DNA from 4 places in the Streptosporangium sp. NPDC049248 genome. Region 2 is predicted to be linked to each of the others. Evidence: riboswitches for the same ligand, from Rfam matches in the RefSeq annotation. Region 2 holds a riboswitch; each other region holds the start of a gene.
The links. Region 2 has a riboswitch for cyclic di-AMP ahead of AB0K21_RS33205 (hypothetical protein). Riboswitches for the same ligand answer to the same signal wherever they lie in the genome.
Positions count from the first base shown of each region.

Region 1: another riboswitch for cyclic di-AMP. It lies ahead of AB0K21_RS32340 (NlpC/P60 family protein); the one in region 2 lies ahead of AB0K21_RS33205 (hypothetical protein).
Region 3: another riboswitch for cyclic di-AMP. It lies ahead of AB0K21_RS06685 (C40 family peptidase); the one in region 2 lies ahead of AB0K21_RS33205 (hypothetical protein).
Region 4: another riboswitch for cyclic di-AMP. It lies ahead of AB0K21_RS36605 (CHAP domain-containing protein); the one in region 2 lies ahead of AB0K21_RS33205 (hypothetical protein).

Region 1 is NZ_JBFAQY010000023.1:91,522-93,715, forward strand. Features, by position in the region: gene AB0K21_RS32335 (LuxR C-terminal-related transcriptional regulator) at 1-180, shown strand, start outside; gene AB0K21_RS32340 (NlpC/P60 family protein) at 373-1,335, opposite strand; cyclic di-AMP (ydaO/yuaA leader) riboswitch at 1,428-1,575, opposite strand; gene AB0K21_RS32345 (amino-acid N-acetyltransferase) at 1,912-2,194, shown strand, end outside.
Region 2 is NZ_JBFAQY010000024.1:123,274-125,467, forward strand. Features, by position in the region: gene AB0K21_RS33205 (hypothetical protein) at 1-890, opposite strand, end outside; cyclic di-AMP (ydaO/yuaA leader) riboswitch at 945-1,081, opposite strand; gene galT (galactose-1-phosphate uridylyltransferase) at 1,154-2,194, opposite strand, start outside.
Region 3 is NZ_JBFAQY010000003.1:10,126-12,319, reverse strand. Features, by position in the region: gene AB0K21_RS06690 (3-isopropylmalate dehydrogenase) at 1-692, opposite strand, end outside; cyclic di-AMP (ydaO/yuaA leader) riboswitch at 834-1,064, shown strand; gene AB0K21_RS06685 (C40 family peptidase) at 1,079-1,648, shown strand; gene serA (phosphoglycerate dehydrogenase) at 2,118-2,194, opposite strand, start outside.
Region 4 is NZ_JBFAQY010000030.1:92,824-95,017, forward strand. Features, by position in the region: gene AB0K21_RS36600 (hypothetical protein) at 1-399, opposite strand, end outside; cyclic di-AMP (ydaO/yuaA leader) riboswitch at 1,070-1,208, shown strand; gene AB0K21_RS36605 (CHAP domain-containing protein) at 1,226-1,939, shown strand.

The DNA of each region.
Region 1 (2,194 bases), on a different contig from region 2:
GACAACGACCTCGTGCTGCTGGCTGAACTCGCCAAGGGTGTCACCGTCGACAGGGTGGGCCGCCGCCTCGATATCAGCGGCCGGACCGTCAGGCGCAGGCTCAGAGGCATCTGCGACCGCATCGGTGTCGCCACGGCGATCGAAGCCGTGGCCTGGGCGGCCCGCCGCCGCCTGATCTAGGCCCTTCCCCTGGGGCTTTCGCCCACTGCGGTCGGGTGACGCCTCGCCGCGTTGTCGTCGGCCGCCGCACCCGCGGGGCACGAGTCCTGGGGGCGCGACTCCGGGGAGCGCCGTCCGACCGGCCCTCGGCAGGGCAGGGTTCGCCGGGCAGGAGCGGGCGCGCTCCTGCCGAGGGCCGGTCGGCTCGGCCGCTCAGTCGGCGATCCGCACCCCGCCGGCGAAGGGCCGGTTGTCGATCGTGGCGATGTGGATGACGTCACCCGTCCGGGGCGCGTGGACCATCAGGCCCGCGCCGATGTAGATCCCGACGTGGTGCAGGTCGCTGTAGAAGAAGACCAGGTCGCCTGGGCGCAGATCGTTTCTGGAGATGTGGGTGCCCGCGGTCCACTGGTTGCCGGTGTAGTGCGGCAGGCTGATGCCGACCTTCTGGTAGGCCCACATGACCAGCCCGGAGCAGTCGAAGGAGTTGGGGCCCTCGGCGCCCCAGACGTACGGCTTGAGTTGCTGGGTGAGCGCCCAGCGGGCCGCCTCCGCCGCCTTGCCGCTGCCCACGATGGGCACGTCGACCTTCACCCGGGCACCCCTGTTGCTGACGGCCCTGGTGCGCACCTCGCTGAACAGGTCACTCTCGACCCGCGCGACCAGTCGCTCGATCTTGCTGCGCTTGCCCTCGATCTCCTCCAGGAGCGCCTTGACCTCCGAGGTCCTCGCCTTGGCGCTGGCCTGTGCCCGCTCGGCGGCCTCGATCGCCCGGCCGACCTGGGCGACCTCCTCACTCTGCTGCTGCTGGAGGGCGTAGTTGGTGGTGGCCTGGTCGAGGAAGGTGTCGGGATCGGTCGCCTGGGTGAAGGCGAGTCCGGAGTTCAGGCCGCCGGACATGTAGTTGCTCTGTGCGAGGAGGGTGGCCTTGGTGCGCCGGGTCGCGAGCTCCGACTCGCTCGTCGCGAGGGTCTTCTTGGCGCTTTCCGCGGCTCGCTGGGCCTGCTTGAGCCTGACCCGTTCGCCGTTGTACTGCTCGGCGAGCGTGCCGATCTCCTCGTGCAGCTTCTCGGCCTGCTTGGCCAGTTGCTGGAGGCTGGGCTCGGGATCCGCCGTGGCCGAGACCAGGGGGGTGCCGAGGGTCATGATGGCGAACGCCAGGCCGATGACCGCCATGCGGCGACTCCGCCTCCGCGGCGCGCGTTCTCGACAGCGGGCGTCGCCGCCCGCGTGCTCTCCTGCGCGGTCGCGCATGCGCTTCACCAACGGGCTCCTCTCCTCGGCCGCCTACCGGGTTAGCTGACGGGTTCGGGCCGGAGGCAGCCCTACCGGGTGCGCCGGTGGCACTCGGATTCACCCCGAAGGACGTGGTGGGTCCCCGGTTCCCCTGGTCGGGAGATTCGGCGGGTCAGGCTTTTTACGTCTCTGACATCGAGCACGGAGATTAGTGCACTCGTGGTTCCTGCTCAACCAGAACTGCGAACTCAGTAGAGGTTTCGCAACTGAAATGTCACGGAAAGATCACATGGCAATATGATCAACATGGCCATTACGCTGCCTTTGCCTTCCTTGCGGCGGGCCCGGCGCGGGTCTTCCCTGGTCCGGGACCGTGCCAAAGATGAGCTGCGACACATCGGAGGCGTCGTGCGCCCAGCGTGGTAAACCAACTACCAAGGGTCATGTGATGCCTTCGGGGCCGGAGTTAAGGATGAGCCGTAATTGAAGGCCGGAGAGGACGTACGCTGATCGGTCATGGAGCAGCTTGCGGAGCATTCTCCCGTGCCGTTCGCGATCCCCGGGAAAGAAGGGGAGCGGCGAACCGGATCCGAGGGAGAGGAGCGGGAGTCACCCGCTCCCGGCGTCACCCCGGCGGTCACGGTCCGCCGCGCCCGCACCCCGGACGTCCGCGCCATCAGGCGGCTCGTCGACACCTACGGTGGAGCCGGCCCGCGCCTGCTGGAGAAGGCCACCGTCACCCTGTACGAGGACATCCAGGAGTTCTGGGTCGCGACCGACGCGGAGGGGATGATCCTCG
Region 2 (2,194 bases):
TTGGCGGTGATGCCGCCGCGGTTGGACATGGTTCTCCAGCCGGAGCCGTGGTTGATGCGCTGGCGCCAGATCACGTACTTCACCCCGAGCTTGGCCTTGTTCTTGATGGCCCAGGCGGCGATCTCGTCGCCGAGCCGGAGATTGGCGGCCGAGGGCATCGTGCCGCCGGTGCTCATCATGAAGTCGCAGGCGCGGCCGAGGGGGTGCTCGCCGCCGTCGTTCGCGGACCGGTAGCAACCGACCGAGTACGGGAGGTCGAAGCGTCTCTTGACGGCCTCACGCATGATCCGGGTCCGATCGGTGATGTTGTCGGCGCCGGTGGGGAGTTGCGGGGCCCAGCTGCCATCGGCGCGGCGGCCGGAGCCGACGGGGGCGAGCTGGTCGAGCTTGTTCTTGATGTCCTTGATCACGTCTTCGACCTCGTCGCGTTGGGTCTGCATCTCTCTGGCCTCCTTACCGATGTCGTCGGTGAGCTTGGCGGCCGTCTCGGTCGCCCTCTTCCTGCGTTCGAGGCTCTCGGCGAAACCCTGCAGGTGGGCGCTCTGCTGGGCGGTGAGCTGCTCCATCACCGCGGCTCCCCCCATGTCGTCGGCGAACAGCAGCGCGGGCAGGCCGCCGGTGCTGCTCTGGTAACGGAGCTGGACTATGGAGTCGACCTGTTTTTCCGCCCTGGCGTAGAGGTCCTCGGCCCTGGCCAGGTTCTGCTTGGCGACGGCCTCGGCCTTCTGCGCCTTCTTGAGGGACTCGCGCTTGGCCGCGTAGGCTTCGATCAGCGAGTCGACCTTCTTGCCGAGTTTGGCCAGCTCGGCGCGGAGCTTGGCCTCGGTCGGCTTGGGCTCCGCGCTTCCCGCGGTGGGGGCGCCGAGGGTGAACGTGGCGATCAGGCTCAAACAAAGGGCCAGAGCCGCATGCCGACGGAACGTGGGGGACGGGGCCGCCACGAACTCTCCTCTCCTTCCGCCTACCGGGTTAGCTGACGGGTTCGGGCTGGAGAACGCCCTTCCACCGAAGTGGTTTCACCCCAGGTGCGGTGGTTCCCCGGCTCCCGGGCGATGCGCCTGGGATTAGGCATATCGGCTGTTGCAGCCGATGTGGGAAGGATAGTAGTGGTAAACACAGGGTCACGCGACTTCAAGACGAGACCAATTGGTGATCAGTTCGTGACAACAGAGCGCAGAAGGTGTGCTGCCTCCTCGGGTAGCACGTCGTTCACGAAGGCGCCCATGGCCGACTCGGAGCCGGCGAGATATTTCAGCTTGTTCGGCGCGCGGCGGATGCTGAACAGCTCCATGTGCGCGTACGACAGGTCGCGACCGGTGTTGACCGGCGCCTGGTGCCAGGCCGCGATGTAGGGCATCGGCACGCCGAACAGTCCGTCGAGGCGGCGGAGCACGTCGGTGTAGAGCGGTCCGAACGCCGCGCGCTCCGCGGGCTCCAGCCCGACCAGATCGGGGACCTGCCGGTGGGGGTAGAGGTGAACCTCCACCGGCCAGCGGGCCGCGGCCGGGACGAACGCCGTCCAGTGCTCGTTCGAGGCCACCACCCGGGTCCCGGCCTCCCGCTCCGCGGCGAGCACGTCGGCGAACAGGTTGCCGCCGGTCCGCTCCCGGTGGCGCCCGGCCGCCCCGAGGGTCAGCCTGGTGCGCGGGGTCACGTAGGGGTACGCGTAGATCTGGCCGTGCGGGTGGAGCAGGGTGATGCCGATCTCGGCTCCCCGGTTCTCGAAACAGAACACCTGCTCCACGCCCGGCATCGCCGACAACTCCGCCGTACGGTCGATCCAGGCCTCCATGACCAGCTCCACCTGCTCGGGGGGGAGCATCGCGAACGAGGAGTCGTGCTCGGCGGTGAAGCAGACCACCTCACAGCGGCCGATCCCGGGGCGGACCTCACTCAACCCGCCGACCTGCTGATAGTCCCCCAGACGGGTGGAGAACGAGGGGAACCTGTTCTCGAAGACCGCCACGTCGTAGGCGGCGGAGGGGATCTCGGTGAGGTTGCCGGAGGTGGAGGGGCAGAGCGGGCACTCGCTGGCCGGAGGCAGGAAGGTGCGGCCCTGGCGGTGTCCGGCCACCGCGATCCACTCCTCGGTCAGCGGGTCGTAGCGCAGCTCGGAGGCGGTGGGGCGGGGCGGCAGGTCGCGCCTGTCGACCGCCCCGCGGTCGGCGTCGTCGCGGTGGTCGAAGTAGAACAG
Region 3 (2,194 bases), on a different contig from region 2:
CGCTCCGGCTGGCTGACGAAGAACATCGAGGCCGCGTCGACGTGGCAGTAGTCGGTCTGGACCTCGGGGTACTCCACGCTGATCCGGTCGAACGTGCGGGCCCAGAGGTCACCGGCGTAGGTGAGCACGTTGGTCTTGTGGACCAGCGTCAGCTTCTTGCGGGGGCGGGCCACCGCCTTCTCGAAGGCGTAGCGCACCACGCGCTCGACACCGTAGGCGGTGTTCAGCGACTCCTGGGTGGCGATCTCGTGCGGCGTGCCGCGGCGCATGACCCCTCCGGCACCGGCGTAGGGGCCCTCGGTGCCCTCCCGGACGACGATCATGTCGATGTCCTCGGGGCGGGCCTTGCCCAGCGGCGTCTCGACGCCGGGGAAGAGCTTGACCGGGCGGAGGTTCACATAGTGGTCGAGCTGGAAGCGGAGCTTGAGCAGCAGGTCGCGCTCCAGGATGCCCGGGGGCACGCTGGGGTCGCCGACCGCGCCGAGCAGGATCGCGTCGTATCCGCGTAGCTCGTCGAGCAGCGGGTCGGGCAGGGTCTCACCGGTCTCGTGGTAGCGCTTGGCCCCGAGGTCGTACGTGGTGGTCTCCACCTTGGTGCCGACCGCTTCGAGGACCTTCAGGCCCTCGGTGACGACCTCGACTCCGATCCCGTCCCCGGGGATGACCGCCAGGCGAATGTTACGCGAATCCATGCAGGCACCTTACCTGTCCGTCTCGGTGATCGAACACCGATCTCACCCTTCGGACGTGTCCGCACGTCCGCCCGTGTGATCACTTTGTCCTTTTTTGCTCCCTATTGACCGTTTCGTGAGGTTTCGTTATCGTCCTCCCCATTCACATTGATGCCTAATCCGTACGGACCATCCCCCTACCGGCCCGTACGGAGCCGGGGAACCACTTTTTTCGGGATCCACCGGGCCCCCGGGAACCTCGCTCCGCCCCGGAGCGCGTTCCCGGCTGCCATCACGGGATTCCTTGGGGCGAATCGGTGCGCTTTCGCGCCGTAGGGCGGCCTCCACGCCCGAGCCCGACAGCTCACCCGGCCGGCCTTATGGAAGGAATCATCCTGTCCGGCAAGATGTACTCTCGCGTCCTGTCCCTCCTCGTCTCAGGCGCCGCGGTGTTCGCGGCCTCGGCCATGGCGCCGACGGCGGCACTGGCCGCCTCCCCTCTCCCCTCCCCCGAGGCTCCCACGCTCGGCACCGTCAGGTTGAAGGCGGCACTGAAGAGCGCGGCCCCCAAGCCCGCCTGGCAGACGGCCGTCAAGTGGGCCATGTCCAAGCGCGGCACGCCCTACGTCTGGGGTGGCACCGGCAACGGCGGCTTCGACTGCTCGGGCCTGATGCTCCGCGCCTACGGCGCCGCCGGGATCAAGCTGCCCCGCGTCACCAACGACCAGTACGCCGCCTTCTCCAAGAAGATCGCCTGGAAGGACCTCAAGGCCGGTGACCTGGCCTTCTTCAGCGGTCTCGGCCATGTCGGCATGATCACCAGGCCCGGCTACATGGTCCACGCCCCGCGGAGCGGCGACGTGGTCAAGGAGGAGAAGCTCAGCGCCTGGCGCCGGTCCTCCTTCGTCGGCGCGGTGCGCCCCGATCCGCAGGGGGTCAGGTTGACCGAGCAGATCAAACTAGCGACCGACGGATGAGACACGCCGGCTGATCGGCCGAGGGAACCCCGTCGGCGCCGGGAACCGGTTCAGCGGATGGGAGAACCACCGTTGTCCCGGCGGTCCAGGGCGGTCTGGAGCGCCTCGGCGGCCTCGTCCTTGACCTCTTCGGCGTGGTTCCAGGGATACATGTCGTACATGGCGAATCTCGTCTCGGTCGGATGCGAGCAGGGCGATGGTCGAGACTCCGATCAGGGCTCCGACCAGGCCTGATGTCACGGGTCCGGATCACGGACCGGTGATCTGGGCGTGGCACCGGAGAGTCGCCGGCCCACCCCTGTCAGACCCCGTCGCGGCAGGTTGGGACCTGGCGCATTTCATCTCAGGCTACCTGGCGGCCGGAACGCCGTCTCGCCCGGCGTACACACTTCTCACATATCGAGACGAAAGGTGGCCGTCGCCCCGCGGTGCGGGGCGACGGCCACCTCGGTGAATCCTTTGCCTGCCGCTAGTCGGCCAGGTCGACCGAGCGGCCGCTGTCGGCGCCGATCTCCGCGCCGATCTGGTCGATCACGTCGGCCGGGA
Region 4 (2,194 bases), on a different contig from region 2:
GTGGCCGACGAGCAGTTCCAGAAGCCTGATGGTGGCCAGCCCGTCGTCGACGATCACGATGCGACCGGGACGCCCGGTGAGCCAGCGGAACTGGACCTTGCCGGAGAATGCGTCGCCCACCACCCAGGTCACGCCCCGGCGCGGCCTGGGCATGTCCGGCCGCGCGGCGGTGAGCTCCAGGCCCGGCGGCAGGGTGAGACGCCCGAGCTCGCGCCCGGTGGCGGCCAGCGGGCGGAGGCTCGCCCTGGGCACGAGGTGGCTGCGGGCACCGAGCAGCCCCGCGTGGTGGGCCTCCACGGCGCAGAGCATCTGCAGCGGGGATTCCACCCAGGCGATGGCCGAACCCTGATCCCGCGCGTGGTCTCGACCGTCCTCCACGCCGGGTGATGACCCGTTCACGACTGACCCAAGCTAACCCGGTGGCCTTAAGCGCCGGGGAACCACGGGTGAACAGCCGCCCACGCGTGCTCGCGCGGCCTTTCCGAACCTCAGGACATCAAGGCGCCGGCGTATCACCGGATCGGGAGTTCGTCATCGGAAGCCCGTCGAGGACACGGCCGGCTCCCGATCCGGCTGGGAGCCGAGGGCTCGCCCTCCCACCGGCGGTCGCCGAGCCTCGTTCGGGCTTTTGGGGTAGAGGGACGCACTCGCTCCATACTTTTTACCATCGAATGTTTGTTCTAAGTAATTGGAGTCGAACGCTCTCGCCGGCGAGCCTCTCGGATCACGACATATCATCCCAGGTCAGGCGATCCATCAGCGGGTACCACTCGCCCGGATCGCCGAGGGAACAGGGGATTCCGCCCGCGGCGAGATCGCGACCCCGGCCGCGGCGGCCGGCCGGAGGACGGGCGCACCCCACCCCCTCCCCGGGCCAAGCGACCCCCCGTCCTACCCCCTCGATCTGGACGTACTACCAAGTCAGGGCAATGTGTCCTACTTGTAATCGTCTGTCCGAGTGACGTACGTTCGTCCTGTTCGTGGCAAATGTCTGGGTCTGTATAGGTCTAAGCATTGCCGTCACATTGCCCGACCGTGTTCCACCTGGGCGGAGCCCCTCCGCCCGCGGTGAGCACGGCCGCCGAATCCGCGAAGTCTGCGGAACCGGGGAACCACGTTCCTGGGGTGAATCAGCGCGTTCTCGCGCCGTAGGGCACTTCCCAGCCCGAACCCGTCAGCTAACCCGGTAGGCGGTATGGAAGCGAAGCAAGGAGTCGACCCCGGTATGACCAAGCACCGCCTCACCCCCACCCTCAGCGCCCCCCGCGTGGCGAGCGCCCTCCTGGGCGCCTGCGTCGTCCTGGCGACCGGCTCCGTGGGCTCCGCCGCCCTGGCCGACAGCCGTCCCGCCCTGAACACGCCGCCCGCCGACGCGAAGGTCTCCGAGGTCTCGCAGAACAGGCCCGCGAGCACCCCGCTCGAGATCGCGGCCGAGAGGCTGCCCAAGGTCTCCGCCGCACAGGTCCTGGACCTCGCCGCCAAGCAGATCGGCGTCCGCGAGAACTCCCAGGGCGGCGGGACCAAGTTCCACTCGTGGTACATGTCCTCCCCGCGCGCCAAGGAGACCGTCGCCCGTGACGGCGGCAGCATCCAGGGCTACGCCAACGCCCCCTGGTGCGCGATGTTCGTCTCCTGGGTCGGCGAGATGGCCGGCATCCGGCCCACGATGGGCTGGGACGCCTACACCGTCACCCACGCCAAGTGGTTCAAGAACAACCAGCACTGGGGCACCACCCCCACCCCCGGCGCCGTCGTCTACTTCGACTGGGCCGGTGGCAAGGACCTCGACGGCATCGACCACGTCGGCTTCGTGAAGAAGGACAACGGAGACGGCACGATCACCACGATCGAGGGTAACACCGGCAACGGCAACGTCGAGCAGCGCGTCCGGCCCACCTCGCAGGTCGTGGGTTACGGCTACCCGGTCTACGCCGACTGATCCACCCCTCGCCCGCGCCGTCCCCCGGTGACGCGGCCACTCCGCACCGCCTGGACCCGCCCGATCCAGGCGGTGCGCGCCGTCCGGCGACCACCGGACGGCTCGAACGCCGTCAGGGGCGCCGCTCGACCGAGCGGCGCCCCTGACGGCGTTCCGCCCCCGGCGCCCTGCCGCCTGACCCGGGCACTAATGCCCCGACTGTATGTCCGTGGGATGGGAGCGCTCCCAAATGCCCTCATGCGAGGTATATCACCT